4 regions of the Vibrio coralinecrosis genome follow, and region 4 is predicted to be linked to each of the others. Evidence: predicted binding sites of a transcription regulator. Region 4 holds the regulator's gene; each other region holds the start of a gene.
The links. Region 4 encodes MetJ, which represses methionine synthesis genes. Its sites were predicted from a motif close to TTAGACNTNTANANGTCTAA; they were not measured.
Positions count from the first base shown of each region.

Region 1: the regulator MetJ is predicted to act here: its motif matches at 4,900-4,919, upstream of metE (5-methyltetrahydropteroyltriglutamate--homocysteine S-methyltransferase).
Region 2: the regulator MetJ is predicted to act here: its motif matches at 4,552-4,571, upstream of metA (homoserine O-acetyltransferase MetA).
Region 3: the regulator MetJ is predicted to act here: its motif matches at 3,234-3,253, upstream of metH (methionine synthase).

Region 1 is NZ_CP024627.1:1,178,870-1,186,771, reverse strand. Features, by position in the region: gene CTT30_RS05410 (phosphodiester glycosidase family protein) at 1-2,150, opposite strand, end outside; gene metE (5-methyltetrahydropteroyltriglutamate--homocysteine S-methyltransferase) at 2,424-4,706, opposite strand; gene metR (HTH-type transcriptional regulator MetR) at 4,984-5,895, shown strand; gene CTT30_RS05395 (DUF4250 domain-containing protein) at 5,925-6,125, opposite strand; gene CTT30_RS05390 (HI_1241 family integral membrane domain) at 6,201-6,881, opposite strand; gene CTT30_RS05385 (EAL domain-containing protein) at 6,999-7,902, opposite strand, start outside.
Region 2 is NZ_CP024627.1:1,489,406-1,497,307, reverse strand. Features, by position in the region: gene CTT30_RS07235 (ABC transporter permease) at 1-834, shown strand, start outside; gene CTT30_RS07230 (ABC transporter permease) at 831-1,958, shown strand; gene CTT30_RS07225 (EAL domain-containing protein) at 2,144-3,640, shown strand; gene CTT30_RS07220 (DUF3859 domain-containing protein) at 3,654-4,091, opposite strand; gene CTT30_RS07215 (ATP-binding protein) at 4,070-4,462, opposite strand; gene metA (homoserine O-acetyltransferase MetA) at 4,591-5,532, shown strand; gene CTT30_RS07205 (alpha/beta fold hydrolase) at 5,516-6,127, opposite strand; gene pilW (type IV pilus biogenesis/stability protein PilW) at 6,451-7,122, shown strand; gene CTT30_RS07195 (hypothetical protein) at 7,136-7,330, opposite strand; gene rlmF (23S rRNA (adenine(1618)-N(6))-methyltransferase RlmF) at 7,345-7,902, opposite strand, start outside.
Region 3 is NZ_CP024627.1:2,931,443-2,939,344, reverse strand. Features, by position in the region: rRNA gene CTT30_RS13820 (23S ribosomal RNA) at 1-942, shown strand, start outside; rRNA gene rrf (5S ribosomal RNA) at 1,108-1,223, shown strand; tRNA gene CTT30_RS13810 (tRNA-Asp) at 1,255-1,331, shown strand; gene CTT30_RS13805 (cation:proton antiporter) at 1,816-3,174, opposite strand; gene metH (methionine synthase) at 3,302-6,979, shown strand; gene mgtE (magnesium transporter) at 7,048-7,902, opposite strand, start outside.
Region 4 is NZ_CP024627.1:209,197-217,098, forward strand. Features, by position in the region: gene metL (bifunctional aspartate kinase/homoserine dehydrogenase II) at 1-279, opposite strand, end outside; gene CTT30_RS00980 (O-succinylhomoserine (thiol)-lyase) at 276-1,445, opposite strand; gene metJ (met regulon transcriptional regulator MetJ) at 1,667-1,987, shown strand; gene CTT30_RS00990 (malic enzyme-like NAD(P)-binding protein) at 2,074-3,351, opposite strand; gene rpmE (50S ribosomal protein L31) at 3,602-3,820, opposite strand; gene priA (primosomal protein N') at 4,111-6,312, shown strand; gene cytR (DNA-binding transcriptional regulator CytR) at 6,560-7,567, shown strand; gene CTT30_RS01010 (SPOR domain-containing protein) at 7,683-7,902, shown strand, end outside.

The DNA of each region.
Region 1 (7,902 bases), 970 kb from region 4:
TCGGGAATATAAACATTCACACCAAATGCTTGAGGATAACCGCTAAGTTCTCGTTGCAGATCATCTACCACATAAGCACCAAACGTGCCTGGCTGTGCTGGGTCTGTTATCCAGCTTAACTTTAATGCAGAGCTACCATCAAAGACATTTTCACTTTCTGGCTCAATGTTAACTTCCAAATGTCTAGAACCACTAGCTACATAAGTATCAACCCCAGACTCAAAGTCATCCACCACCTCAGGTGGTACACCTATCTTAATCAGTACAGAGGCTTGCTGGTCTTGATATTTAACCGTCGCTTCAACTTCCGCGCCTTGAACATCTTTGGCATGGAAAACCCCAGTCTCTGGGTCAATATAGCCAAACTCATCACTACTTAGCTGATATTCAAGTTGGTCAGGTGTATAGGTTACCTGTTCATCGTTAGCAATAAGAGTCGGGAGGAGCGTCACTTCACCGCCCGCATCCACAGTCACTTCCTCCAAATCGAAGATGAGAGAATCAACACTGTCTACCACTTCAACTTGAGCAAAGCCTTGCAGCTCACCGACATTAACACCGACATAACCTTCAGCCGCTTTGTCAGACGCTTTAAATGCACCTGAATCAATATTTATTCGACCGATATCGATTGAGCTAATACCAAACTCTTTATCGACCTCATTTCCAGCAAGCGTGGAGCCATCGTAGCCAATCGCCATAAAGCTCTCATATTCAGCACCAGCCAAAATGGTCATAGTTTTTGGATAAATCGCCACATCATCAGGATAAGTCGCTTGATCTTTATCTAAAGTCAGTGCCAGTTTATTGGCAACTTCACGCTCACTGCCATCAGCAGGGACATTAATCACATGATTTTGTTTCTGCCCAGGCATCTTCGCCACCATAGTGGTCGAGCCGCCACCATCTAGGTTAACCGCTTTCACTGCGCCATAACCCAGCATGATTTGACCCAGCTTCTTCAAACTAATGCCATCGCCATTAGAACCAACAGGTTTATCCACCGTAAGAAAGAAAGAGGATCCATCTGCCTTAATACCAAATGCGGTACGACTATTGATATCGCTTGGATCATCGATAGCACCATCAGAAAGCTCGCCCTCTTTAACAAGCAAGTGTGCATGGTTGCCGGCACCGATAGCGTGCTTTACATCAGCCCAATCCGAGTCTTCGGTGATAAATTTAGCCTCGAATTTATCACCTATTGCCAAATCTGTTTTTCCAGCATCGTAAGCCACTAGCGCGTAGCCAGAAGGGATCACATAACTACTATCCCCTTGAATAATCTCAGTGATTTCACCCGCTAAAGGAGCAAACTGCACTTGTGCCGAATCATCGCTGTTTGCCACCACAGTGATGCCGTTTACCTCAGGTTTGACCAAAGCACCAGTCATACTAGAGAGATCGACTGTGCCGCGGTAACTATCGCCTGGGTAAATCGAAATTGAGCCCTTATCTGGGGTTTCTGACGTATAAATTTTACTTATATGTTCAGCTTTATCGAAATAGTGAACCCCTTTTACGCGCTCAAACTCACCACCATTTAAAGCCCAAACCAGCTCGAAATAAGGGGAAGATTCGACAATGTCTACCTGACCATCATGTTTGATCACAATGGCGGCTTCACTATTGGTGTCCCAACCGGTGTAGTTCACTCCATCACGGGTAAAAATACCTAGGTTCCACCCATCATAAATGTCGAAAAAATCTCCATTTACCGCGCCGATAACATTGATGCCTTTTTCCAGTTCACTGTTGGCTGACTCGGTGGTCGATTCCATAGTGAACTGACCCGTTGAGCGCTCTAGCGGTAAAAGATCTAAACCGTTTCCGGTTAAGAACTCCATTGACATGATAGATGAGCCTTTAGTGTGGTTCAGTTCACCACGGGTCAGCTTCAAATCCGAGTTAATTTGATACTCGTTGTAATCAGAGATCTCGGTAGAGTCAGGCTCAGCTCCAGTAGTTCCATCAACGACTGGTGGATCTATTGGTAAAAACTGCTCTTCAATATCATCGGGCGGGGTAATAATGTTGACTCCGAAATTGTTGTCACCATTAACTGTGTCGTTATCAGAAGAGTCATCGCAGCCTGACAAGGCCAGCATCAGCATGACTGCTACTGAAGAATATTTAAACTTGATCTTCATTGTTCATCCGAAGAAAGGCTAAAAGTGGCTTGAACTGTTCAACGCCACATTGAAAAGTGCGACACTTTAGAAACTCTGTTTTACAGTTCTAAGTCAGTTTTTTTACATCAAACAATAAGATAGATAATTAAGGGTAATCATGAAAAAAATACCAGTAACGCGTGAGAATAAACTCCCTAAGCCAATGAAAAAGCTGTAAATTATTTATTTTAATTATGTATAGATACACACATAAAAATGCCGACATAAAGCCGGCATCTCATCTTTGGTGTATTAAGCAAATGCCACTCGTAGCTTTTTCGCCGCCGAAACCATGTTAGCCAGTGACGCTTCGGTTTCTGCCCAGTCTCGTGTCTTCAAACCGCAATCTGGATTCACCCACAAACGGTTTGCCGGTATCTTATCAGCGGCCTTGTACAACAGGCCTTCAATCCACTCTTCAGTTGGGATATTTGGAGAGTGAATGTCGTAAACGCCAGGGCCAATTTCATTAGGATAGTCAAACTCCTCAAACGCTTTTAGTAACTCCATATTTGAGCGAGAAGTTTCTATCGTAATCACATCCGCATCTAATTCAGCCACGGAATCAATAATCTCATTAAACTCTGAATAGCACATATGTGTATGGATTTGTGTCTCGGGCTTGGCACTGGCTGCAGCGATCTTGAATGCCGCTACCGCCCACTCTAAATATTCGGCATGATCACGTTTTTTAAGTGGCAAGCCTTCTCGAATAGCCGGCTCATCAATCTGGATAATATTGATACCTGCCTCTTGCAGAGCAGACACTTCATCACGCAATGCTAGCGCCAATTGATTGGTTATTTCTTTGCGACTGATATCCTCACGAGGGAATGTCCAACAAAGAATTGTCACTGGTCCTGTCAACATCCCTTTCATTTGCTTAGAAGTGAGTGACTGGGCATATGTCGACCATTCAACTGTAATGGGTTTTTCGCGCTCGATATCCGCAACGACTATCGCTGGTTTAACGCATCGTGAGCCGTAGCTCTGTACCCAGCCAAATTTGGTGGTTTGAAACCCTGCTAAGTTCTCGGCAAAATATTCCACCATGTCGTTACGTTCGGCCTCACCATGCACCAGTACATCAAGGTCCAGTGCTTCCTGGCGTTTTACCGCATCTTCGATGTGACCTTTCAAGGCTGTCAAATAGTCTGATTCCGATAGCTGGCCGCTACGGTAAGCACTACGCTGAACTCGTATTTCATTCGTTTGTGGAAAAGAACCAATCGTCGTTGTGGGGAACAATGGCAAACCTAATACCGCATTTTGATACTGAGCGCGCTCCTCATAAGGTACACTGCGATCAGACCAAGCTTTTGTTATCTGATTAAGACGCTGCTGAACTTGAGGCTTGTTGACGTGGACGGCATTCTTACGAGCCTGAATTGAAGCACTGTATGTATCGCACGCTAAAATAGCCTGATGATCACCATCCAAGGCTCTGCCTAATAAGGCCACTTCGGCCACTTTTTGCTTTGCAAAAGCAAACCAACTGCGTACTTCTTCGGTCAACTCAGGTTCAAGATCCAGATCCACAGGGCTATGAAGCAATGAACACGAGCTCGCAACCCATAACCTATCGCCCAGACGCTTTTTCACAGGCTGAAGCCGTGCAAGCTGCGCGCTTAGATCCGCCCGCCAAACATTGCGCCCATTAATAACGCCTGCCGAAAACACCCACTCTTTCGGTAATCGAGAAATGACTTCACTTAACTGTTCTGGGGCTTCTGACAGGTCAACATGCAAACCATCGATCTCTAATTCGACAATCTTGTCCAATGTGTCTTCCACTGAATCAAAGTAGGTCGTTAGCAGTATTTTCACCTCGCCACGAATGACCTGATAAGCAAGCTTGAATGCATCAAGCCAAGGTGCCTCCAACTCTAGTGATAGAATAGGTTCGTCGATCTGCACCCACTCAACACCTTGGCCTGCTAATTTGGCTAGAATGTTTTGATAAGCGGTAAGAAGACGTGGTAACAGCGTCAAGCGATCAAACCCTTGTTCCACTTCTTTACCAAGGTAGAGATAGCTCAACGGACCTAACAGAACAGGTTTCACATTTTGTCCCGCTTTGATAGCCTCATTAACTTCCTCAAACAGTTGAGGCCAGCTAACTTCAAAGCTATCATCCCGACTAAACTCAGGTACGATGTAATGATAATTGGTGTTAAACCATTTGGTCATATCCGACGCCGCAGATCCGCTACAGCAACAATTTGCCTGAGACTGACCACGTCCAACTTTGAACAAGGTATCCAAATCAGACTCCCCTTCTCGGTGACGTTTAGGAACATGCCCTAGTAATAAGGTCGTGGTCAGAACATGGTCATACCATGCAAAATCACCTGCGGTAACAAAGCTCAGTTCGGCCTCAGATTGTACTTGCCAATTTTTCTTTCGAAGCTGGGCCCCCACTGCTTTGAGCTCAGCTTGGTTAATTTCTCCTCGCCAATATTTCTCCAGTGCAAATTTCAATTCACGCTTTTCGCCGATTCTTGGGTAGCCTAGGATATGAGTCGTCGTCGCCATATTTCTAATCCTTCTTGATTATTAAAGCAATTAGGCCTGTACTGCCTAAACAACAGTAAGGCGTCTAGATGGCTAAACTATCTCGATTAAGACATGAATGAACAACCTCCAATTATTCAAGCTGTTTATTAGAAAACTTCATGTCCACGACAGCGAATTAGCTCAACTAACGAATTCAATCATTAATGTCTTTTTAGACGTCTAGATGTTTACATGCCTATAAAACACAGGTAAGTTAGTTATATTCATCATCAGCGAGCAAGATTGAAGGGATTTCATGATTGAGATTAAGCATCTGAAAACATTAGCCACATTGCGGGACACTGGCTCTTTGACTGCCACTGCAACAACGCTACATCTGACTCAGTCAGCCCTGTCTCATCAAATAAAAGATCTAGAAGCTCGTATTGGTGGTCAGCTTTTTCTGCGTAAGACTCGTCCTGTGAGATTTACCTCTGAAGGCGAAATCCTTCTTAGCTTGGCAGATGAAGTGCTACCACGCATTGCCAGAGCGGAAAATGAATTAGCCAGTTTGAAAGAGGACGTTAACGGACGTTTGCATATGGCTATCGAATGCCACTCCTGTTTTCAGTGGCTAATGCCTGCGCTAAGAGAATATCAAGTGGCTTGGCCAAGTGTAACTCTAGATTTCTCATCTGGATTTGGTTTTGAGCCTCTACCGGCGCTGATGAATGGCGAGTTGGACTTGGTGATCACCTCTGATATTCAACCAAGATCAGAAGTCCATTATGAGCCTCTCTTTGATTTTGAAATGCGCTTAGTTACCGCAACTACCCACCCACTGGCATCAAAAACCTCTATTGAGCCGGAAGATTTAGCCAATGAGACCATGTTGTCCTACCCAGTTCAAAAGAACCGACTTGACGTGGTGAAACACTTTCTACAGCCCGCAGGCATTGAGCCCGCCAAATGGAAACAAGCAGACAACACACTGATGCTAGTACAAATGGTGTCTGCCGGTTTAGGAGTAGCCGCTTTACCTAACTGGGCAATAAGCGAGTTCTCCCGTCAAGGCTTGATTACCAGTCTCTCTTTTGGCGATGGGTTGTGGCGACGTCTGTTCGCTGCAACACGAAATTCAGACAAAGACAAACGCTACCTTCAAGCCTTTTTTAATACTGCCAGACAACAATCAAAAAGCCATTTAGAAGGGATAAAAACGGTATAAAAAAGGAGGCATCAGCCTCCTGTTTCATTCTATCTATCGTAAGATTTAAACTGATTGGTGAGCGGATCATATTGATAACCCAATATATCCAATTTCCCCACCACTGTTTCGACATCCATTTCATACATGGTCACGAGTTCTTCAAAGCTATCACACTCGAGTCTCAGCTTTTCATTAACAATGCCAAGTAAAATCGCACTGTCTAACCGACCTACATGAGTCATATCCATAACCACGCTCCTGTGTTGACCATCTATATCAAGCGTAGCGTCAAATCTTCAAATTAACAGTGAGCGATTTCTCTTCTAAAGAACAAACAAGCCTTGATTGAACGTCATTGCCGAGATAAGACTTAATAATGCAATCGCCAACTGAGCCTTATGTACCGTCTTTGACATAATGATGTGCCAACACCAGATAAGAACCGAAGTAATGAGCAGTGCAAACCCAATCAATAGTGGCTGAGTAGCTTGAGCAAGAATGGCTTCATCTAGGCCAAAGGCTTTAAGCAAAATCGCTAAACTCATCAGCATTGCTGAAAGCACACCAGTCACCGGCAGAATACGGTGAAAAGCTTGTAAACGCGTTCTCGCTACGGTGAGGAGCAAGTGAGCAAACAGCGCACCTAAAAGTATGATTTGAATAAACACACTCAGGCTAGCCGCAAGATCGGATTGCTCTCCAATACCAATCGCAACATAGGCAAGTGCCAAACCATTAGCAAGGTACATAACCCACATTGGCCCTTGTACTCGCGTTTTTTTGGTTTGAACTTGAGAGTAGAAGTATGCAATGGCAAATACAATCATCATGGCTTCAATTTTCAATGAAGCAACAGCCAGCCACATAATTGCGAGCACAGGAAGGACCTTATGAATACGGCCTCTCTGACCCGGGCAGATATCACCCTTGACCAAAATGAGCGTCAAAATGAATTGAGCACCTAAAAGCATAGGAGCAAACACTGCTAACAATTGCTGAACCATGATGTCTGATATCGCTGTAATTTCTGATGGGTGCGGATAATAACAGACTTGCTAAGGCCAATTCCACCAGCGATTCATATTTAAAAATTTGCAAAGCTCATCCCTAAATAAACTCGTCTAAGGCTTAGATTTACAACTCAATAAATACTGCATAACTCTTTCATGTTCGACGATACCTTTGAATCGTGATTCATCATCAACCAGCACCCAGGGCAGCGGTGATCTTGCCATTAAGTCTTCCAATTCCATTAATGGTGTATGCCAAGACAGTAGTGATTCCGGTGCAGACATTATACGGTGAGCAGACTTATGCCACATCGTGTGCTCTTTACTGGTCTCATGATCTGTTCCCATATTCGGCGTCAAATGCAAATTCATTGCAGCTCTGCTAATAATGCCCACGCAATGATGTGATTCAATAACAGGCAAAACATTGATCGTTTCCGTTTTAAAATAAGTGTAAATAAGGGACAGAGGTTCGCCCGGGTCAAGATGTGGTAACTGAGGTGTTATCAACTCTAATAACGTACCGGTTTTAGCATTTGACATACTTTGAGTTGACGGTAAAACACAGTAATGACTCACCGATCGTAGATCTTTTATTGGCAATGGCTTCGAGAAGAAGTAACCCTGAATGCAATCAACGCCTAAATTACGTAATGTTGTATACTCACTTTCGGTTTCAACACCTTCAGCCACCACTTTTAGCCTGAGTTTTTGGGCTAACTGAATGATGGTATTCACGACATGATATTGCCGACTGCCAAAGCAAATATCTTGAACAAAGCTTCGATCAATCTTCAGTACATCAAAATAGTTTCGATTAAGATAATCGAAAGACGCGCACCCAGTACCAAAATCGTCAACCGCGATGGAGACGCCTGCTTTTCGAATCGCTGCCAGTAACTGCTCTTGATAACTGTCGCCACCAAAGTACGCACTTTCGGTGAACTCAATCGTCAGCATGTTTGGTTTAATGCCGCTTTCATCGATGAGCTGGGCACAGTGACGAAGGATTTCG
Region 2 (7,902 bases), 1.3 Mb from region 4:
GGTATTCCTCCACAGGTGAGCGCGTTTTATAACAGCCAGACAATATTGATTGGAAAACTTATCAGCTCAGCCTTGGTGCAAGCACAGTCAACATTCAATGCCCAAATCGACACTAAGAAAGTGTTATTAGAAGGAGGACACTCCATAGATCAAGCGCTGGGAGCAGCACTGCCAGTAAAAACCCAAATTACACCTTTATTCAACAAAAACGCCAATTACGCGCAGTTTTTGGTCTCTGCAATTGTGCCTGCCTTGTGGCAAATCATCATTGTGGTTTCGACCATTTTAATACTGGCCGCAAATCATAGAAATAGAGGCTTAGTACGTTGGTTGGGAAATAACAGCACCACAGAGTGCTTAAAAACTCTGCTTCCTTACTTCCCCATATTTATAGTACAAGGCTTGGCCTTCCTATACTGGTTTTACATGGGCTTCAAATGGCCAATGAGCGGTAGTTATGCTGTGTTGATATTCGCGCAAATCATCACTGTTTTCGCTTGTGTTGTTATGGGCAGCTTCTTCTTCTTTTTAACTCTCGACCCAGCTCGCGCCATGAGTTTTGCTGGCGCTTTCACTGCCCCCAGCTTCGCCTTCATGGGCATTACTTTTCCAGTGACAGACATGAACCACCTCGCACAAGCTTGGCGCAGCTTGTTACCTATTAGTCATTATATCGAGGTTCAGGTAAGCCAAGTCAGTTATGGTCAAAGTGTTTATGATGCCTTACCTCACCTGCTACCCATGTTAGGCTACTTACTCCCAGCCTTAATGTGTGCTTTGCTAATTCGAAAACATTTATTCAACACAAGACAAAGCCAAGTGGAGGCGCAATGAGAATAACAGATGTACTTTCTGCCGAAGTTAAAGCTTTGTTGAGTAACCCTATCGTGACACTTACTGTGTTTGGTGGTGTACTGTTCTATTCGTTTCTGTACCCTCTTCCCTACAACCACCAAACGCCAAGGGAACAACCCATCAGTATTGTCAACCTTGATCGTAGCCAGACTAGTTACAAGCTTGAGAGAATGGTGGATGCAACGCCACAGGTCAAAGTCGTACAACGTGATTACGCAATCGAGTCTGCTCAACAAGCCTTTATTGATGGTAAAATCAGCGGCTTTCTTGTGATTCCTGAGCATTTTTATAAAGACCTATTAATGGGTGCTAGCCCGACTCTCTCTTTCGCAGGGGATGCCTCCTATTTTCTTGTCTACGGAACCGTCGTTGAAGGCCTTGCACAAGCTGGGGGAACCTTAGCCGCCCAAACAAAAGTTACTCGATTACTCCTGGATGGGACTCCAATGGCTTTAGCCAGTGAACAATATAGCGCAACCAAACTGAACCTTAAGCCGACCTTCAACCCACGTATGGGCTACATTGACTATGTTGTTCCAGCTGTGTTTGTTTTGATTTTACAGCAGACGATGGCGATGGCTTCAGGCCTAATGACTGGTAGCCAAAAAAGCGGAAAAGGCTATTGGAGTGCCACCCAGCCGAGCACACTACTCTTGGTCCGCTTTAGTGTTCTGGTAGGCATTTACTATATTCTGAGCATGTTTTATTTTGGTGCCAGTTTCTCGATGCATGGCATCAGTCAACTTGCAACTAGTGCTCAACTCCTCTCCCTGCTATTGCCGTTTTTACTCGCTTCCTGCGCAATCGGTATCTGCTTGGGAGCAATAACGCCAAGACGAGAACTTGTTACCCTAGTCGTTCTCATCAGCTCAATGCCGTTGATCTTCAGTGCAGGGTTTATCTGGCCACTAAACAGTATTCCCTCCCCAGTCCTCTGGCTCTCACAACTTTTTCCAAGCACACCAGCTATTCAGGGCTTTCTTGCCTTAAATCAAATGGGAGCAAGTTGGGATCAAATATCTTCTCAATGGGGGCTGTTGTGGTTACAAAGCGGCTTATGGATCAGCTTAGCTCTCTACAGCTATCGAAAATACTGTCAATAAAGCGATTACCAGCACTTATCATCTAACGGTAAATAAAATAGATCACCTAAGGCGAAAATTGGCTGAATAGCCAGAATTGGTGTAAAAGTTAACTTAGTTATTGCGATTAATTTGCGGACAGTTCGACATTTTTATGCGGCAATATATATTAATATCAAATAAGTTAACTGGATAGAATAATTAAAATGAATCAAAGCGTATCAACTCTAACACTAGAACTTAAATCACTGCTTGCTTACATTTTAATTCCACTTTGCATTGTTTTTCCTGTTTCACAATACGTTGCGTATTATGGAATTACGGATAGCTTGAAAACCATCGCCTTAAATTTTCAAGATAGAATTGAAGATGTCATCACTGAGCTCCAAGAAAAAAATGCTAAAGCAATGAAGCATCCTGAGAGTTGTGACGCTATTCGTGAAGATCTCCTGTTTGAGAGTTCCTTAAGAGAACTCATCATCATTCAAGACGGCATCGCTATTTGCTCCTCAAAGCGTGGGGAAGTTTATACCGACTTAAACTATGCCTTTAAAAATGGTACGGCTAAATCTGGCGCCTTTCTTTTCGATATTAACCAAGACCCAAAACAAAGAACGATGGTCGTGGTGAATAGAGAGCCGAATATCGTAAATAGTGGTGCCTTTGCTATCGTTGACAATAACTACCTTCTTACAAGGCTAACTAACATTGAAAATGATAAGCTGAGTTTTATTACGGCTAAGTTTGGTCAAAAAGTCTACCCTGCAGAAAAAGATTTTACATCGGATACTCTTCATTACATTACTACCTCTCCAAAGTATGGTTTTTCTTTAATGACTGAAGCGAGCTCCGAATTTATTCATCGACGTGTTGTTTATTCTGCATTAAGCAGCATTCCAATTTCTTTTCTCATTTCAATGGCTTTATATATTGTTCTTTCGCGTCTAAAAAGCCGTGACAGCCTCGTCGATGACCTCAAAAAAGGCTTAAAAAGAAAAGAGTTATTCCTCGTTTATCAACCTATTGTTGACGCTGACGACAGTCAGAAACTGAGTGGTTTTGAGGCACTTATTCGCTGGCAACACCCTAAACTAGGTTTGGTTCGCCCAGACTTATTTATACCACTGGCTGAGCAAGAAAATATCATAGATGCTATTACTGATTATGTATTGGAAGTGGCATTAGAGGATTTCAGTTCAGAACCTGCATTCCGTCATGTTCATCTAGGTATTAATGTTCCTCCCTCCTATCTACATCAGCCACAAAATATATCAACTCTATGTCACTATGCTATCCGCTTTAGACAGGTTGGGATTCGCCTTGTAGTTGAGGTCACCGAAAGACAGATACTTGATGACAAAGGGCGAGATGCGCTTGCCGAGCTGAGAAAGAGCGGCGTTCTCATCTCGATTGATGACTTTGGTACCGGTCACACAGCTCTCTCAGTCATCCAGAGCACTCAGTTTGATTATTTGAAAATCGATAAATGCTTTGTTGATACTATTGGTTTAGAAACCGTTAATGCCACTGTACTAAACACGATTATTGAACTTGGCCATCGCCTGGGTGTAAAAATAATTGCAGAAGGCGTCGAAGAGCCCGAGCAAGTCAAATATTTAGCCGAAATGAAGGTATCTTATCTGCAAGGTTACTACTTTTCCAAACCCTTGAAGTTAGAGACACTTAAACAATCTTGGCTATAGTGACAGGAACAGCCTAAAACCCTCGTCTTTTCCAGAATTCTCCTTCATCTCGGCTGTAAACATCGAAGGTCTTATCCGCAACCACTTTGCCATTTAATTCAATGGTCATACGCCATTTACCAATGTTGGAATCATAACCATTGATAGGGTCTAAAAGCTGAATGGTATCCCCAAGATAAAAATCCCAGTCATTACTCCCGACATGCATGTCCCCAGTAAACGGATCTAATATCTGGCCCTTTTTACCCAGAACCCCCGGATGGTCAATGCAATATTCAATCACCTGACCTTTGGCTTTTTTGATATTCACAATAAAACCAAACTCTATATCCTGATCGGCAGGAATGTTAGTTGTGAAGTCTTGAATTTTAGGTAAGTGCTTAGATTTTGAATCCCACTGGCTATAGACGCCGTAAGAGGTCATTTCTATTACAGCGGTTCTCTTCGCCATTCTTGCCACCGTTTTTTCATCTCTAGGATAGTGCTTTCAGGAACACCGTGAATATTGCCATAGTCTTGCTTACATTCGATGATTTCAAACACCGCGCCATACTGTTGCGCCATTTTGTAGTAGGGTATGATCTCCCATCTCATGACAAAAGTATTAGATACCACCACACTTTGCTTCTGAAGCAAGCTTTCACGCGTCATTGTTTTGCACCAATCATGCGCCTTCGAGATATCTTCTGGTCTGAAAATGTAATCACCTTGAGCATCAATGAAGTACATATCCGCTTCATAATGATTCACACCCAGTGTCCGAGCTAGAGTACTTTTCCCGGAACCAGGCAACCCACGAATAATGGTCAGCTTTAGCGTCATTGAAATGAATAGTTCGACTAATGAGGCACAAATTTTACCGCAAATAAGCATAACAATGCTATCGACATCTCATTAGGTTTGAGTTAAGTTTGGATGTATAGACGTCCAAAAAACTTAGGGAGAAAGCTGTGCCGATTAAGATCCCCGACCAATTACCTGCTAGTGATGTATTACGTCAGGAAAATATCTTCATAATGCCCGAATCTCGAGCGTCTACGCAGGAAATTCGTCCCCTAAAAGTATTGATCCTCAACCTAATGCCGAAGAAGATAGAAACTGAGACTCAGTTTCTTCGCTTACTTTCTAATAGCCCGCTTCAAGTAGACATTGAGCTGCTACGTATCGATGATAGACCAAGCAAGAACACACCCACGGAGCACTTGGATAACTTCTATCGTCAGTTTGAGATGGTCAAAGGGCGTAATTTCGATGGTCTGATCATTACAGGAGCCCCATTAGGACTGGTTCAATTCGAAGACGTAATCTATTGGGAGCACTTACAAGCCATCATGAGTTGGGCGAAAGAGCACGTAACCTCGACATTATACGTGTGTTGGGCTGCTCAAGCAGGTTTGAAACTGCTTTATGACCTACCCAAGCGCACTCGGAAAGAGAAACTTTCTGGTGTCTACCACCATCAGATACATCAACCGTACCATCCTGTATTGCGTGGCTTTGATGATACTTTCTTAGCTCCCCACTCACGATACGCAGACTTCTCACCCGAGTATCTCGCTGAGCATACCGATTTGGATGTGCTGGCGACTTCTGATATCGCAGGAGTGTATTTAGCCGCGACGAAAGACAAGCGAAATGTCTTCGTGACGGGTCATCCTGAATATGATGCATTTACGCTTCACAATGAGTATATCCGTGATCTCGGCGAAGGAATGGAACCCGCTATTCCTGTGAACTACTATCCGAACAACAATCCAGATAACAAACCCATCGCAAGCTGGCGCAGTCACGGTCATTTGCTATTTTCGAACTGGCTCAACTACTGCGTATACCAACAAACTCCTTACGACTTAGATCAATTTAGTGAAGCCAATTTCACAAAGGATGATTAAGGCCTAAAGCGTGGATTAGTTGTTTGATTTCGTTGATAACTTTAGGGGCATTTTGCCAAAGGATAAAATGCCCCTCACCCTTAACTTCCACCAACCTCTTATCTTTTCCAGATAGGCGCTCAATAGCAAAAGTCGAATTCTCAGGCGCTGCGATATTATCTTCATCACCGTGAATCAAAGTCACGGGCACTGAATCCAATGGACTCCAATCCTTAGCACTGAGCTTTTCAAGCTCTCCAGCAAGAGGCAACATTTCTCCATTTGACTTCCTCCAGCTGTCAGTAAGAAAAAGACTAACCAGCCACGTATCTGCCAGCTTGTTGTACCACTTAGGTGCTTCATGTGTTGGGTCAAATGCTGGCGCAATCAATACCATTCCGTGAACCAAATTCGGAAACATCAGTGCGAGATTTAGTGCAATAGGCCCACCTAGAGAATGACCAACCAGAATATTAACTTTGTCTTCAGCAAGAAAAGGTTTAATGGATAGGGATTGTCCGTCTAAATTGGCAATAAGCTGGTTAGGAGACTGACCGTACCCCAAACGATCAATTGAAACCAATTCAGCATTGGCTAATAACCAAGTGTCTTTCAAGTAAGCTTCATAGCCTTCTTTATTCCCGGGGATCCATGAATAAAAATCAGCCTATAGTGACTAGCATGGTTACCCTGCTTAACATACGCCACACCACTGTCCACATACTGAGTGTTCATGTCTAACTCAGATGCGATAGACGATTTAATAGACAGCCCGACTAAAAAGCTCAAGGCCGCTGCACCGATGACTTGTTTTTTCACACTCTGTTCCCTTTATTTTCAGCCGTTGTTGCTAAATCGGCCGCATGATTACGCCTATTTTGATGTGACCGGACAAACAACGTAATACATTCAAAAGAAGGTCCTTCTCTTTGCCATACTATGCGCTTTCTATTTCTTTTCGCCAGCCTATTACTATCAGCTTGTGTCACCGTCAAAAACCCTTTATCGACCTCAGCGAAAAACCATCAAGCGGATGCTCGAATCGCATTGGGGATAAGTTATTTACAACGTGGGGAGCGGGTCAAAGCACGAGAGAATCTACATAAGGCTCTTGTACATTCACCGAACTATTTCCGCGCGCAACTGGCTATGGCTCATTATTTGGATTATGTGTCTGAGTACGAACGAGCGAATGAGATGTACCAGAAAGCCATTCGTAGCCAACCTAGTAATGGGCAGATACTGCATGACTACGGTAGTTTTCTTTGCAAACAATCCCGCTATAACGCAGCGCAGACTATGTTTGACAAGGCCATTCAACAGCCTGATTACCTCAATGTCGCAGCGAGCTACGAAAGTGCCGCTTTTTGTTCGCTTAAGGCTGAACAAACCATACAGGCAATGACATACTTCAAAAGAGCGATAGCACACGATCCCAAGCGAGCACAATCAATACTAAACTTGGCAAAGCTTGAAATTGAGCATGGAAAATTGGCCATTGCCCGACAGCGAATCAACTCGTTTCACCAAGAATTTGGCGTACGAGATGTTTCGCTCCGCTTGCTCATGAAGTTAGAGCAGAGCCAAAAAACAATCAACCCCAGACCATAGTATTGAAGCATACTTAGCGTTTCTTTCGGTGTGATAAAGGGGTACTACGCCGGCGTTTTATCCGAGAAGCTCGCTGGATTTTGAGGTACTCTCTATAAACGATAAATACAAAGACCAAAAGCCCAACAATAAACAGGAAGGCAAAGAGAATAAGTAAACCATCGCAAAACCATTCAGGCTCACAAGGCATATAAATTTCGACATCCATATGCCCTCCTTTGGTTACTGTTTTGAGTTGTACCAGCCTTGTCTTTCAGCTGGCGTTTGAAACGTCCATGCCATAAACCGGCTCACTTTGTGCCCTTGACTCATTTCAACTATTTGTACCTCTTTCGCACCAACTTTAGCGAGGTTCTTGCGCATCCAACGTACGTTCTCTTTTTTGGAAATCAAAGTAGAAAACCACAATACTTGTTTCGCAAAGTCACGGCTTTCAAACGCAAGGTTCTTGATAAAGGCCGCTTCACCTCCAGGGCACCAAAGTTCCGCATTTTGGCCACCAAAGTTAAGTATAGGTGATGCTTTGTATTTCTCTTTTTCTCTGTATAAGCCACGTTGCTGCTTACTGCGGTTGAGGTTGTTAATTTTACGTTCCGTACCTTGTTGCGCTTCCTGTAAGGATCTGTGAAATGGCGGGTTACAAGTTGTTAACTCAAAATACTCATCGCTTTGAATGATACCTTTAAAGAAATACCGACTTTGTGTTTGCAAACGGCACTCTATTAGTGGTTTGAGTTCAGCATTACTTTCAACAATCTGATTGGCGTTCTCAATAGAAAC
Region 3 (7,902 bases), 580 kb from region 4:
TGCACGAATGGCGTAATGATGGCCACGCTGTCTCCACCCGAGACTCAGTGAAATTGAAATCGCTGTGAAGATGCAGTGTACCCGCGGCTAGACGGAAAGACCCCGTGAACCTTTACTACAGCTTGGCACTGAACATTGACCCTACATGTGTAGGATAGGTGGGAGGCTTTGAAACCGGTACGCCAGTATCGGTGGAGCCGTCCTTGAAATACCACCCTTGTAGTGTTGATGTTCTAACTTAGACCCGTTATCCGGGTTGAGGACAGTGCCTGGTGGGTAGTTTGACTGGGGCGGTCTCCTCCCAAAGAGTAACGGAGGAGCACGAAGGTGGGCTAATCACGGTTGGACATCGTGAGGTTAGTGCAATGGCATAAGCCCGCTTGACTGCGAGAATGACAATTCGAGCAGGTGCGAAAGCAGGTCATAGTGATCCGGTGGTTCTGTATGGAAGGGCCATCGCTCAACGGATAAAAGGTACTCCGGGGATAACAGGCTGATACCGCCCAAGAGTTCATATCGACGGCGGTGTTTGGCACCTCGATGTCGGCTCATCACATCCTGGGGCTGAAGTCGGTCCCAAGGGTATGGCTGTTCGCCATTTAAAGTGGTACGCGAGCTGGGTTTAGAACGTCGTGAGACAGTTCGGTCCCTATCTGCCGTGGGCGTTGGAAGATTGAAGGGGGCTGCTCCTAGTACGAGAGGACCGGAGTGGACGAACCTCTGGTGTTCGGGTTGTCATGCCAATGGCATTGCCCGGTAGCTAAGTTCGGAATCGATAACCGCTGAAAGCATCTAAGCGGGAAGCGAGCCCTGAGATGAGTCTTCCCTGACCCCTTGAGGGTCCTAAAGGGTTGTTCGAGACTAGAACGTTGATAGGCAGGGTGTGTAAGCGTTGTGAGGCGTTGAGCTAACCTGTACTAATTGCCCGTGAGGCTTAACCATACAACACCCAAAGGGTTTTGATGGACTCAAAGCAAGAACAGATTGAATGTGTAAATACAGAACTTAAAAACAGCTTTCCGAATTATTCGATTTGCAAGCAAATCTCACCCTAAAGGGCCGCACTAAAGTGCGTTTGAATTTGCGAGCAAATTGATAAAGAATTTGCTTGGCGACCATAGCATTGTGGACCCACCTGACTCCATGCCGAACTCAGAAGTGAAACGCAATAGCGCCGATGGTAGTGTGGGGTTTCCCCATGTGAGAGTAGGACATCGCCAGGCTTTAAATTTAGACTTAGAGTCTAACCAGTGCGGAGCGGTAGTTCAGTTGGTTAGAATACCGGCCTGTCACGCCGGGGGTCGCGGGTTCGAGTCCCGTCCGCTCCGCCATTTATTCAGAAAAAGCCCTAACAGAAATGTTAGGGCTTTTTCGTATTTGCGGTATTATTTTTGGTCTATGACCAAAGAGCCGCACTTTACTGCAAGTCCAGTAGCTCTATTCCAGACCTTAGCAGAAATGCTGAGGTCTTTTTTGTGTGTTGAGTTACATGTTTTTCGGCCAACCACCATTCAGAATGTTCGAAGCCAACTCTCTATAAATAGCCCCTCTACCTACACAGAAAAGCATACCTGACTTGGCTTTGTTATTGGGTTGCTAGCGTCTTTGGAGAATGTTTACGTAGAGATTGGCCTGTTGATGACTATCTTGAACGTATGATCATTAACCAGAAAATCTAAGAGATAACACTTTGCCATTCTTTTGATTCTCGGTCTTGAAGATGAACAAGTGACCATCTCCAAGTGCTCGTTGTTTGTAACGAATAACAAAAAGCCGCTCATAGAGAGCGGCTTTGAAATGATTAATGGGATTAGATTACTCTGTATCGGATGACTCAGCTGCTTTTGGTTCAGGCTGAATTTCTTTTTCTGCCTGTTTAGCTTTTTCTATCATAGGAGTAATGGTCGAACCTTGAACGAGGATCGAGAATACTACGACAGAATAAGTCATGACTAGGATGATTTCTTTTACATCAATCAGCTTGTCTTGAATAACCCAGATACCCGATGGAATTGACAGTGCCATTGCCAGTGCAAGACCACCTCGCAAGCCTCCCCAAGTTAATATTTTCACTGACCAAGGGTTGTATTTACGATGTCTTTTGAACCCTAGGTAAGAACAAAAGACGCTGAGGTATCGTGCTGCTAAAACGAGTGGTATAGAGAAGGCCATTAAAATCCAGTCTTCTTTATGAAATTCGAACAGCAGCATCGACATACCGATGAGCAAGAATAGAACGCCATTGAGAAACTCATCCACTAGTTCCCAGAAGTGATCGAGATGATCTTCACTTTCTTTAGAGAATCCAATAAATCTGGTCCAGTTACCGATCATAATGCCTGATACCACCATGGCTAATGGGCCTGAAACATGCAATACCTCTGCAAATGCGTACCCTGCGGTTGGAATGCCAATAGTAAGCAACAGCTCCATCGAGTGATCATCGGTTGCGCTGATAAGGTAGTGAAACAGCAGTCCCAGAGCAAATCCGTAGACGATACCACCGATGGCTTCTTGAGCAAATAACATAGTGACGCTACCTAAGGTTGGCGTTTCCGTGCCAAAGGCGATAGTGAACAAAGTGACAAATATGACTAAGCCAAAACCATCGTTAAATAGAGATTCCCCTTCTATCTGAGTTGAAATTCTCTCTGGTGCATCGAGCTTCTTAACAATAGCCAAAACAGCGATTGGGTCGGTTGGGGAGATTAGGGCGCCAAATAGCAGACAATAAACTAAATCAAACTGCACCCCGATAAACTGACAGAATCCATATAGAACAAAGCCGATGAAAAAGGTAGAGAAGAGAGTTGCACCAAGTGCGAGGACGGTAATCTCCCATTTTTGGTCCTTGAGATGAGGAAGCTTAATTCCCAAACCACCTGCAAATAGTAGAAAGCCTAAGATCCCTTTCAGCAAAAAATCTTCGAAGTTAATGCTAGACATGGTCTTCGAAGCAATTTCTGTTAGATGGAACCAGTTGTTTTGGCCAGCAATAAGGATAACAAGAGATAACACCATTGAACCTGCAGTAATGGCAATAGTGGTTTGCATTTTACCTATCTTGCTGTTTACAAAAGCAATTAGCATTGCTGCTGCAGATAGAAAACAGAGAGTGTAGTAGACCGACATTGGGTTCTCAGCATGTAACAAATTATGAATGAGAATTTTCATCTCGACATGATTAAATAGCAAACACTTTTTTGTCATGTCGAGGTGATTAATTTACTCTTTTAGACGTCTAGACTCCTCTTTTATGTGTGATAGGATGGAAAGATAATGAAAGGAATGAGGCTGTACTGTGGGAAGTAACGTAAGGCAACAGATCGAAGCTCAATTAAGAAAGCGTATCCTATTAATTGATGGTGGTATGGGCACCATGATCCAGGGCTACAAACTTGAAGAGCCAGACTACCGAGGTGAGCGTTTCGCTGATTGGCATTGTGACCTTAAAGGCAATAATGACCTTCTGGTTCTGACACAGCCCAAATTGATTAAAGATATTCATGCTGAGTACTTAGAAGCTGGCGCAGATATCCTTGAGACCAACACGTTTAACGCAACGACCATCGCAATGGCTGACTATGATATGGAAAGCCTGAGTGAAGAAATCAACTTTGAAGCCGCGAGGCTAGCTCGCGAAGTGGCAGACGAGTGGACGTTAAAAACACCAGATAGACCACGCTATGTGGCGGGTGTTCTTGGCCCAACTAACCGTACATGTTCGATTTCCCCAGATGTGAACGATCCAGGCTATCGCAACGTTACGTTTGATGAATTAGTTAAGGCGTATTCCGAATCGACGCGCGCCTTAATTAAAGGTGGCTCAGACCTCATTCTTATTGAAACTATTTTTGATACGCTGAATGCCAAGGCCTGTGCCTTTGCTGTCGACAGTGTTTTCGAAGAGCTGGGTGTTAAGCTTCCTATCATGATTTCGGGAACCATCACTGATGCCTCAGGACGAACGCTTTCTGGCCAAACGACAGAAGCGTTTTACAATTCTTTACGTCATGTTCAGCCACTGTCTTTTGGACTTAACTGTGCTTTAGGCCCAGATGAGCTTCGGCCGTACGTAGAAGAAATGTCACGCATCTCTGAGAGTTTCGTCTCAGCACACCCCAATGCGGGTCTGCCAAATGCATTTGGTGAATATGACCTTTCGCCCGAAGATATGGCCGTACATGTAAAAGAGTGGGCTGAGAGTGGTTTCCTCAACTTAATCGGTGGTTGTTGCGGCACGACTCCTGAGCATATCCGCCAGATGGCTCAAGCTGTCGAAGGCGTGACGCCTCGTGCACTCCCCGATCTTCACGTAGCTTGTCGCTTATCAGGCCTTGAGCCTCTGTCAATTGAAAAAGAAACACTGTTCGTCAATGTGGGTGAACGTACTAATGTAACAGGTTCTGCCCGCTTTAAACGTCTGATCAAAGAAGAACTCTATGATGAAGCGCTTGAAGTGGCTCGCCAGCAAGTTGAGAACGGCGCTCAGATTATCGATATCAATATGGATGAGGGCATGTTGGATGCCGAGGCATGCATGGTACGCTTCCTCAATTTGTGTGCGTCTGAGCCAGAAATTTCCAAAGTTCCCATTATGGTTGATTCCTCAAAATGGGAAGTGATTGAAGCCGGACTGAAATGCATTCAGGGTAAAGGCATTGTTAACTCTATCTCGCTCAAAGAAGGCAAAGAGAAGTTTGTCGAACAAGCTAAGCTAATCCGCCGCTATGGTGCTGCTGTTATTGTTATGGCATTCGATGAAGTCGGACAAGCAGAAACACGTGAACGCAAGCTTGAAATCTGTACCAATGCCTATCGTATCTTGGTAGATGAAGTCGGTTTCCCTCCTGAAGATATTATCTTTGACCCAAATATCTTTGCTGTAGCAACAGGTATAGAAGAGCACAATAACTATGCGGTTGACTTTATTGAGGCAGTTGCCGATATAAAACGTGATTTGCCACATGCAATGATCTCCGGTGGTGTGTCTAACGTTTCTTTCTCTTTCCGCGGTAACAACTACGTTCGTGAAGCGATCCATGCTGTTTTCCTTTACCACTGTTTCAAAAACGGTATGGATATGGGAATTGTGAATGCGGGTCAGCTAGAAATTTACGACAACGTACCTGAAAAACTACGTGAAGCTGTGGAAGATGTTGTTCTCAACCGCCGTGATGACGCGACAGAGCGACTGCTTGATATTGCTGCCGAATACGCAGATAAAGGGGTAGGGAAGGAAGAAGATGCTTCAGCACTTGAGTGGCGGACATGGCCAGTCGAAAAACGCCTAGAACATGCTTTAGTCAAAGGCATCACCGAGTTCATCGTTGAAGATACGGAAGAAGCCCGTCTTAATGCATCCAAGCCACTTGAAGTTATCGAAGGGCCTTTGATGGATGGAATGAATGTGGTTGGAGATCTCTTCGGTGAAGGCAAAATGTTCCTTCCTCAGGTGGTGAAATCGGCACGTGTAATGAAGCAGGCTGTAGCGCATTTAGAGCCGTTCATTAACAAGGAAAAACAAGCGGGTTCTTCAAACGGTAAGATCCTACTGGCAACAGTGAAAGGGGATGTTCACGATATTGGTAAGAACATTGTCGGGGTCGTTTTGCAGTGTAATAACTACGAAATCATCGATCTTGGCGTGATGGTGCCGTGTGAAAAGATCCTTAAAGTCGCTAAAGAAGAAAATGTCGATATCATCGGTTTGTCTGGACTTATCACACCATCACTGGATGAAATGGTTCATGTGGCTAAGGAAATGGAACGTCTTGATTTCGACTTGCCACTTCTAATTGGTGGTGCGACAACATCGAAAGCTCACACTGCGGTTAAGATTGAGCAAAACTACCAACACCCAGTGGTGTATGTAAATAATGCTTCCAGAGCCGTTGGTGTGTGTACCTCACTTCTTTCTGATGAACTACGTCCCGCTTTTGTCGAGAAGCTAGACGCGGATTACGTACGCGTTCGCGATCAGCACAACCGTAAGAAACCTCGCACTAAGCCCATTACTCTGGAACAGGCGAGAGATAATAAGGTGGCGATTGACTGGGAAAACTATACCCCTCCAGCCCCAGCTAAACCAGGTGTGCATGTATTTGATGATTTTGATATAGCAACATTACGTGAATACATCGACTGGACGCCATTCTTTATGACTTGGTCTTTAGTGGGTAAGTACCCAGCCATTCTTGAGCACGAGGAGGTAGGGGAAGAAGCGAAGCAGTTGTTTGCTGATGCCAACGCTTTATTGGATAGAGTTGAGAAAGAGGGGCTGTTGAAAGCTCGTGGTATGTGTGCACTCTTCCCTGCTGCTAGTGTTGGTGATGACATTGAAGTGTACCACGACGAATCACGTACGGAAGTAGTGAAAGTCCTGCATAACCTTCGCCAGCAGACAGAGAAGCCTAAAGGCTATAATTACTGTCTCTCTGATTACATCGCACCCAAATCTTCAGGTAAGAAAGACTGGATTGGCGCATTCGCGGTAACCGGTGGTATTGGAGAACGTGAACTCGCTGATGAATACAAAGCAGCGGGAGATGATTACAACGCGATTATGATTCAAGCTGTGGCGGATCGCTTGGCTGAGGCTTTTGCTGAATACCTGCATGAAAAAGTGCGTAAGGAAATTTGGGGCTATTCCGCGGATGAAGATCTTTCTAACGATGATCTGATTCGTGAAAAATATCAGGGTATTCGTCCTGCCCCGGGCTATCCGGCATGTCCAGAGCATACTGAGAAAGGCTCTCTATGGGAGTTGCTCAAAGTAGAAGAAACCATAGATATGTCACTGACTAGCAGCTATGCGATGTGGCCAGGAGCATCAGTTTCAGGGTGGTACTTCTCGCATCCCGATTCACGTTATTTTGCGATCGCACAGATCCAGCAGGATCAAGTAGAAAGCTACGCTGATCGTAAAGGTTGGGATATGTTAGAAGCTGAGAAGTGGTTAGGTCCAAACATTAACTAGCATCAGCATATTGGATCCAAAAAGCACAGCCTGGCTGTGCTTTTTTTTGGAAGGAACTGGTTGACCGGTTAGATCATGATGGTTGCAAGACCGAGGAACACTGAGAGACCAATAACATCGGTGACAGTGGTTAATGCCATGCCTCCAGCCAAGGCTGGGTCAATGTTCATTTTCTTGAGTAGAATCGGGATGGTCACCCCAGCTATGCCAGCAACTAACAGGTTGGTTAGCATCGCTGCGGAAATGATCCCACCGAGCATCCAGTTACCTTTCCATGCGACGACTATTCCACCAATGATCAATGCCCACATAATGCCATTTAACAGGCCTATGGCTGCTTCCTTCATGAGTAGCTCACGTTTGTTGGAATCACCAATATGGCCTAAAGCTAAGCCACGGATGACCAAAGCAACGGTTTGGTTACCTGCCACACCGCCCATAGAAGGAACGATGGTCATCAAAACGGCAATAGCAGCCATTTGATCGAGTGTGGCTTCAAACATATTAGATACGGATGCCGCAGCAAGTGCCGCTAAGACATTCGCTCCCAGCCAGATACTCCGTTTACGCGCAGACTTTACGACTGGTGCGAAGGTATCCTCGTCATCATCCATACCCGCCATACTCATCATAGAGTGCTCTGCATCTTCACGGATTACATCTACAACATCATCGATGGTAATACGGCCGACCAGGTGCTGGTTTTCATCAATAACCGGAGCGGAAACCCAATTACGACGCTCAAATAGGCTGGCAATATCTGAGTCACTCATCGTCACTTCAATTGCTTCGTCGGCATCTCCCATAACTTCACTGACTTTGATATCAGGTTGAGTGGTAATCAAGGTGGTAATTGGAAGTTGACCAATAAGCTGATTATCCTCATCGATAACGTACAGAGCATCGGTTGCTTCAGGAAGCTC
Region 4 (7,902 bases):
TGCGATCAACTGTTGTTGAGTCTCTCCTTGGAGTAGTTCCTCAACCAGCTGGGTTTGAAACTGACGCAACGTTTGCAATGCCTCATGCGCGAGGCGGCCATCTTTGCTTAATGCGTCGAGAAATTCGATCAAACGGTTGGTGGTTTTACCCGCAGCAGAGACAACAATCAAATCTTCTTTGTCTGAATACTCTTTGAGTATGTTGACGACGCGGCGGTAACATTCTGGATCCGCAAGGCTACTGCCGCCAAATTTATGCAATTGACGTTGCTGACTCATGACAACGCCTCCTTGGTTTTATGAAATGCCTGCTCAAGGTCTGCAATCAGGTCGTCAGCGTCTTCTAGACCAACTGAAAGGCGTAGTAATTGTTGGGACACACCAGCTTCAGCTAGTGCCGCTTCTCCCATTGCTCGGTGTGTCATCGACGCTGGGTGGCAAATCAGGCTTTCTACGCCGCCAAGTGATTCAGCGAGTGAGAAGAGTTCTAGCTGACCAACAAAGTGTTTGAGCTGCTCAAAGCTGCCTGCAAACTCAAAGCTAAGCATGGAGCCAAATCCAGACTGCTGCTTTTTCGCAATCTCATGACCAGGGTGATCCGGCAAGCTAGGGTGATAGATATTACCTACCAGAGACTGAGACTGTAGGTAATTGAGAATGTGCGCTGAGCTTTCTTCATGTACTTTCATGCGTGCGCCCAAGGTGCGAATACCGCGTAATGTCATGTAGCTATCGAATGGTGTGCCTGTTGCGCCGATACAGTTGCCCCACCAAGCAAGATCTTCAGCATGCTGCTCAGTTTTAGTGATCACCACGCCACCGATGACATCAGAATGACCATTAATGTACTTGGTTGTCGAGTGAATGACGAAGTCAGCGCCGAGTTCGAGAGGCTTTTGGAACACAGGTGTCAAAAAGGTATTGTCGACGCCGACCAGTGCACCAACCTGACGGGCTTTTTCACATACCGCGGCAATGTCGACTACGCGGACCAAAGGGTTAGACGGTGTTTCTAACAGAATCAGTTTAGGTTTTTTTGCAATAGCCTCGTCCAAGGCTTTTTGATCGGACTGATCGACAAACTGGACCTTGAAATCACCTTTTTGAGCGCGGGTATTAAACAAACGGTACGTACCGCCGTAGCAATCGTGTGGTGCGACGATCAGATCATCTGGGCCAAGAAATGCAGAGACCCATAAGTTCAATGCAGAGGTTCCACAGTTGGTTACTACCGCACCTTTACCAGACTCCAGCTCATACAGAGCTTTTTCTAACAAGCCACGGTTTGGGTTACCCGAGCGAGTGTAGTCATATTTTGGCACTTCGCCAAAGGCGGGAAAACCGTAGTTAGTCGAGAGGTAAATAGGTGGCACAACGGCGTGATGCTGAGTGTCTGACTCGATACCAGTACGTACCGCGATTGTGGCTGGTTTACGGGCGCTCATAAGTGTTTCCTTTCGAACTGTAGTGACTTGGCTGGAGATTACACTATACCTGTTTGCCGGATGTTAGATATATGTTATTCCAATCGTATGTCTCTTCACTTTACTTCTCATTTTTAAAGACGTCAACACTTCTAGACGTCTATATGTCTTTGCTTGTGGCCATAAATCCCGCTAAAATTACGCTTTCTAATTTTATACATAATGAATCATAAAGGTGCGCAATGGCAGATTGGAACGGCGAATACATTAGTCCGTATGCTGAACATGGAAAGAAAAGTGAACAAGTAAAGAAGATTACGGTTTCTATTCCATTGAAAGTATTGAAGGTTTTAACTGATGAGCGAACCCGTCGTCAGATTAATAACCTGCGCCATGCGACCAACAGTGAACTGCTTTGTGAAGCGTTTTTGCATGCTTATACAGGCCAGCCACTACCTACTGATGAAGATTTACGTAAAGATCGCCCAGATGATATTCCCGCGGAAGTGAAAAAACTCATGACTGAGATGGGGATTGAATTCGAAGCGTATGATGAAGAGTAATCACCAGCTGCACACCTTATTTTTATTTCGCTAAATACAAAAAAACCGCTGAATATTCAGCGGTTTTTTGTTTCAGAGAGAAACGCTTACGCTTCCATGTAATTCTCTGGCATCTCAATACGAGCTACACCTGATTCCACTGCCGCTAGAGCAACCGCTTTTGCAACACGCGGTAATAGGCGGGAGTCCATTGGCTTAGGAATAATGTAGTCAGGGCCAAATTCCAGCTTATCCACACCTGCGGCTTTCAGTACTTCCGCTGGAACTTCTTCTTTCGCCAGTTCACGAATGGCGTCCACCGCAGCGAGTTTCATTTCATCGTTGATTTCGCTAGCACGAACATCGAGAGCACCGCGGAAGATGAATGGGAAGCACAACACGTTGTTTACTTGGTTCGGGTAGTCGCTGCGACCTGTACCCATGATTAAATCATCACGGACTTCATGTGCCAGCTCTGGCTTGATTTCCGGATCTGGGTTTGAACACGCAAAGACAACAGGTTTGTCAGCCATCAGTTTGAGAGCTTCAGGAGCGAGCAAGTTCGGGCCAGATACGCCTAAGAACAGGTCTGCGCCTTCAATAACATCTTCCAGCGTACGCTTGTCAGTGTTATTCGCAAATAGCTGCTTGTATTCGTTGAGATCATCACGGCGAGTGTGGATAACGCCTTTGCGGTCAAGCATGTAGATTTTCTCGCGCATCGCACCACATTTGATCAGTAGCTCCATACAAGCTACTGCAGCAGCGCCTGCGCCAAGACAGACAATCGTCGCGTCTTCTAGCTTTTTGCCTTGCAGTTCAATTGCGTTAAGCATCCCGGCTGCGGTTACGATCGCTGTACCGTGTTGGTCATCGTGAAAAACCGGCACATCACAGCGCTCGATTAATTGCTTTTCAATTTCAAAACAATCTGGGGCTTTAATGTCTTCAAGGTTGATACCGCCAAACGTATCGGCAATGTTGGCAACCGTATCGACAAATTCTTCGATTGTGCGGTGTTTGACTTCAATGTCGATAGAGTCCAAACCTGCAAAGCGTTTGAACAAAAGAGCTTTACCTTCCATGACTGGCTTTGATGCCAGTGGACCTAAGTTACCAAGACCAAGAATTGCTGTTCCGTTAGAGATAACCGCCACCATGTTACCTTTAGAGGTGTACTTGTAGACATTATCTGCATTCTGTGCAATTTCACGTACAGGCTCAGCCACGCCTGGGCTGTACGCTAACGCCAGATCACCTGCCGTTTCGGCTGGTGTTGTCAGCTCCACCGAAATTTTACCTGCTGTTGGGTAAGCATGGTAATCCAGCGCTTGCTGACGGAATTGTTCTTCAGGGGATAGTTCTTGGCGATTGTCATCGGACATAGGTGTAGGTACTCGTTAATAATAATTAGGATAGGGGAAATCCATTCTAGAGTAACTAAGTCAAGCTGCCTAGGTCAGAATGCGAGCTAAAGCAATAAAATGTGCTAAATCACTGGAGATAAGACCAGATGGGTAGAGATATGGCTAGCGAATATCAAACAGTGGAAGAGATTATTCTGAATGGGTTGGGGCAAAAGCAGATAACAAAAAAGGACGCCGTAGCGTCCTTTTCTCTTCATCTAAAAAGAAATTATTTCTTAGAAGAAAGAGCACCGAAACGCTTGTTGAAGCGATCTACACGGCCGCCAGTATCAACGATACGCTGCTTACCAGTGTAGAATGGGTGACATTTGTCACATACGTCTAGGTGGATTGACTCTTTAGTTAGAGTTGAGTTGAACTCGAAAGAGTTACCGCAAGAACAAGTTGCTTTAACTGCTTTGTATTCTGGGTGGATACCAGCTTTCATGGGAGAACCTCTGTAATAGGCCGTGTCGCTATCCGATTCTAAGCCGGACACCACACGTAGTTAATAAAATGTCACTTTGGATACCGCTGCTCAAAAGCAAGCCATATCACTAAGGCGCGATATAGTAATGAATACGTTCTCTGGGATCAACCGATTTACCAATAAAGTTGCTACTTTTTTCGCCTATGAGGTTGAATCATCGCAGAACTGAAGTTCATGATGTCGTTGCTTCCCCGTTTAGCGCTTTTCCCTTAGACTAATTGGGTACCTTTGATTGTATTTAAGCTTATATGCGACCGACGATTGCCCGAGTAGCCTTGCCTGTACCGCTCGACAAACAATTTGACTATCAGATCCCCGCTCACCTATTCCCTGTTATTGGTGGACGTGTGTCTGTGCCTTTTGGCCCCCAGACTTTGGTGGGGGTGGTGACTGCGCTTGTTAATCAATCAGAATTTAGCATTGATAAACTCAAACCGCTGAAACAGGTGTTGGACTCTCAGCCTGTCTGGCCAGATAGCCTCTATGAGTTGCTGCAGTGGTGTAGCCAGTTCTATCATTATCCGCTTGGCGAAACGCTATTCAATGCTATGCCCAGTGCGTTACGTAAGGGAAAAAAAGCGGATTTTGCTTCGCTGGTGGAATGGCGTTTAACCGCTTCTGGTCGTGAGCAGTTAATGCTTGGTTCTGGTTTAACTGTGAAGCGAGCCAAAGTGATGCATAGGTTAGAAGTTGGTCCTGTACCACACCAGCATTTTCTTGATGAGGAGATCAGTACCAGTGTCCTTAAGGGATTAAATGAGAAAGGTTGGATTGAGTCAGTTGAACGAAAACCAGAAATTCGCGATTGGAGCCAGCAGGTGGAGGCGGATGTTGATAAGCCAAAGCTTAATGAAGAACAGGCTGTGGCGATTGCAACCGTCAATAGCTTAAGTGGATTTGGCTGCTTTCTACTAGAAGGTGTCACTGGGTCAGGGAAAACGGAAGTTTACCTAAATCTTATTAAGCCAGTACTAGAGAAAGGGCAGCAAGCATTGGTGTTGGTCCCCGAAATTGGTCTGACGCCTCAAACAATCAATCGCTTTCGTCATAGGTTTGAAGTTCCAGTTGCTGTTATTCATTCGGGGCTCAATGACAGTGAGCGGTTAAATGCTTGGTTAAGTGCTCGTGATAAAGCGGCTGGCATCGTAATTGGTACACGCTCAGCACTACTGACACCTTTTTCAGATCTCGGCATCATCATTGTTGATGAAGAACACGATGCTTCTTATAAACAGCAAGACAGCCTTCGCTATCATGCGCGTGATGTCGCCGTAATGCGGGCCAATAAGGAACAAATCCCGATTGTTCTTGGCTCAGCAACGCCTGCGTTGGAAACGCTGCATAACGCCTTATCAGGCAAGTACCACCATCTGACACTGACAGCGCGCGCAGGCAATGCTGTACCGACGACAAATAAGGTGTTGGATGTAAAAGGCCAGTATCTGGAAAGTGGCTTATCTGCGTCTTTAATTGCTGAAATGCGTCAACACCTCAGCGCGGGCAATCAAGTGATGCTATTTCTCAATCGCCGCGGTTTTTCGCCAGCCTTGATGTGCCATGATTGCGGTTGGATTGCCGAATGTAAGCGTTGTGATGCGTATTACACCTACCATCAATACAGCAATGAAATTCGTTGTCACCATTGCGGTTCTCAGCAGCCTACTATTCATCAGTGTAAAGGGTGTGGTTCATCCAACTTAGTAACGGTGGGCGTTGGTACTGAGCAGCTTGAAGCGCAACTGGGTGAGCTCTTTCCTGAATATAAAACCATACGGATTGACCGCGACAGCACTCGGCGTAAAGGGAGCCTTGAATCAGCGCTAGGTGCAATTCGTAGCGGTAAATACCAAATATTGATTGGTACTCAGATGTTGGCGAAAGGTCATCATTTCCCTGATGTGACATTGGTAGCATTGCTGGATGTTGATGGTTCACTATACAGCAGTGATTTCAGGGCATCAGAGCGTTTGGCTCAATTGTTTATTCAGGTAGCAGGGCGTGCCGGTCGTGCGAGCAAACCCGGGGAGGTGATACTACAAACCCATCACCCTGAGCACAGTTTGTTACAGGCACTGCTGACCAAAAGTTATCGCCATTTTGCTGAGACTGCATTACAGGAACGTAAATTTGCCCTGCTGCCACCTTATTCTTATTTGACACTGTTTCGTGCCGAGGCGAATAACTCCCAACACGTGGAAGCATTTTTGCGTCAGGTTCGTCATACCTTGGAAGCTCATCCTCTCTTTGACGGTTATTGTCAGGTTTTGGGCCCCACACCGGCTCCGCTGGCAAAACGAGCTGGTAAGCACCGTTGGCAGCTAATGTTGCAGACGCAAACTCGCCCAAGGATGCAAAAACTACTGGCTAGTGCCAAACCCGCGATCCAAATGCTACCTAATGCAAAAAAGGTTCGCTGGTCTTTAGATATTGAGCCGCAAGATCTGAGTTGATTTTCATCTTTTTCATTTAATTGTGATTCACGTCTCGCTGCGGGGTTTAATTTTGTTAATCTTCCCGTAACTTTCTGTTTCGAAATGAATAAACTATGGATTAGCTTGATTGAATAAATTGAGTGATATAAGACAGGTAAACGATTGCTCTAGGCAATAAACATAAGAATGGGTTTCAGCTCATCAAAATCGGTTTAGGTGGCACTAGGCGCTACCATGTTTAGGAAATAAAGAGGGTAATTAATATATGGCGACAATGAAGGATGTTGCTCAGCTGGCCGGTGTTTCAACTGCAACAGTATCGCGTGCTCTAATGAACCCGGAAAAAGTATCTTCAGCCACAAGGAAGCGGGTCGAAGATGCAGTTTTAGAAGCCGGATATTCACCAAATTCTCTGGCGCGCAACCTGCGCCGAAATGAGTCCAAAACCATTATTGCTATCATCCCAGATATTTGTGATCCCTACTACACAGAGATTATTCGCGGGATAGAAGATGCAGCAATGGAGCATGGGTACATAGTACTGCTAGGAGATAGTGGTCAGCAGAAAAAACGAGAAAGTTCTTTTGTTAACCTTGTCTTTACTAAGCAGGCAGATGGTATGTTGCTGCTTGGTACGGATCTGCCATTTGACGTCAGCAAACCAGAGCAGAAAAACTTGCCACCTATGGTGATGGCGTGTGAATTTGCTCCAGAGTTGGAATTGCCGACGGTTCACATTGACAACCTGACATCGGCATTTGAAGCAGTGAACTATCTGACACAAATGGGGCATAAACGTATTGCCCAGATTTCTGGGCCGGACTCAGCTGTATTGTGTCAATTCCGTTTCCAAGGTTACCAGCAAGCACTGCGTCGAGCGGGGATCACGATGAACCCCAACTACACTATCTACGGTGATTTCTCGTTTGAAGATGGCGCAAAAGCAGTGAGACAGCTTCTATCTCTACCTGAGCCTCCAACTGCTATTTTCTGTCACAACGATGCAATGGCCATTGGTGCGATTCAGGAAGCGAAGAAATTAGGCTTACGAGTACCACAAGATCTTTCAGTCGTTGGCTTCGATGATATTCAATTTGCTCAGTACTGCGATCCTCCGCTGACCACCATTTCTCAGCCGCGCTACGAAATTGGCCGTCAAGCGATGTTGATGATGTTGGAGTTGTTGCGAGGACATGATGTTCGAGCAGGTTCAAGATTGTTGGAAACTCAGTTAGTGGTCAGAGAAAGTGCCGCTCCACCGCGAGTCATCTGAGGATAGCTTTCCCCTCAGCGGTGCATTTTGATGCGCCGCTTCCATTTCCCCTCTGTAATCAGGGCGCAAACTGCATTACCATAGCCAAAGAGGTAATAGACATTGATGTACAGCAGTGGCAAATAGAGATTATGTAAAGCGCGGTCGTGGTAACAGCGGGCGCAAACCCGTGCGTAAAAAGTCGGCTCCCAAAAGAAAGCCATGGCGAAGCGGGTTACTGGCAATTTTGCTGGTAGGAGGGTTTGGCTACGGACTTTATACATTGAACAATGACCCTGAGCCCCCCCAGCCTGTTGTGCAACAAACCAAGCCGAAACCTAAACCAAAGGCTGATA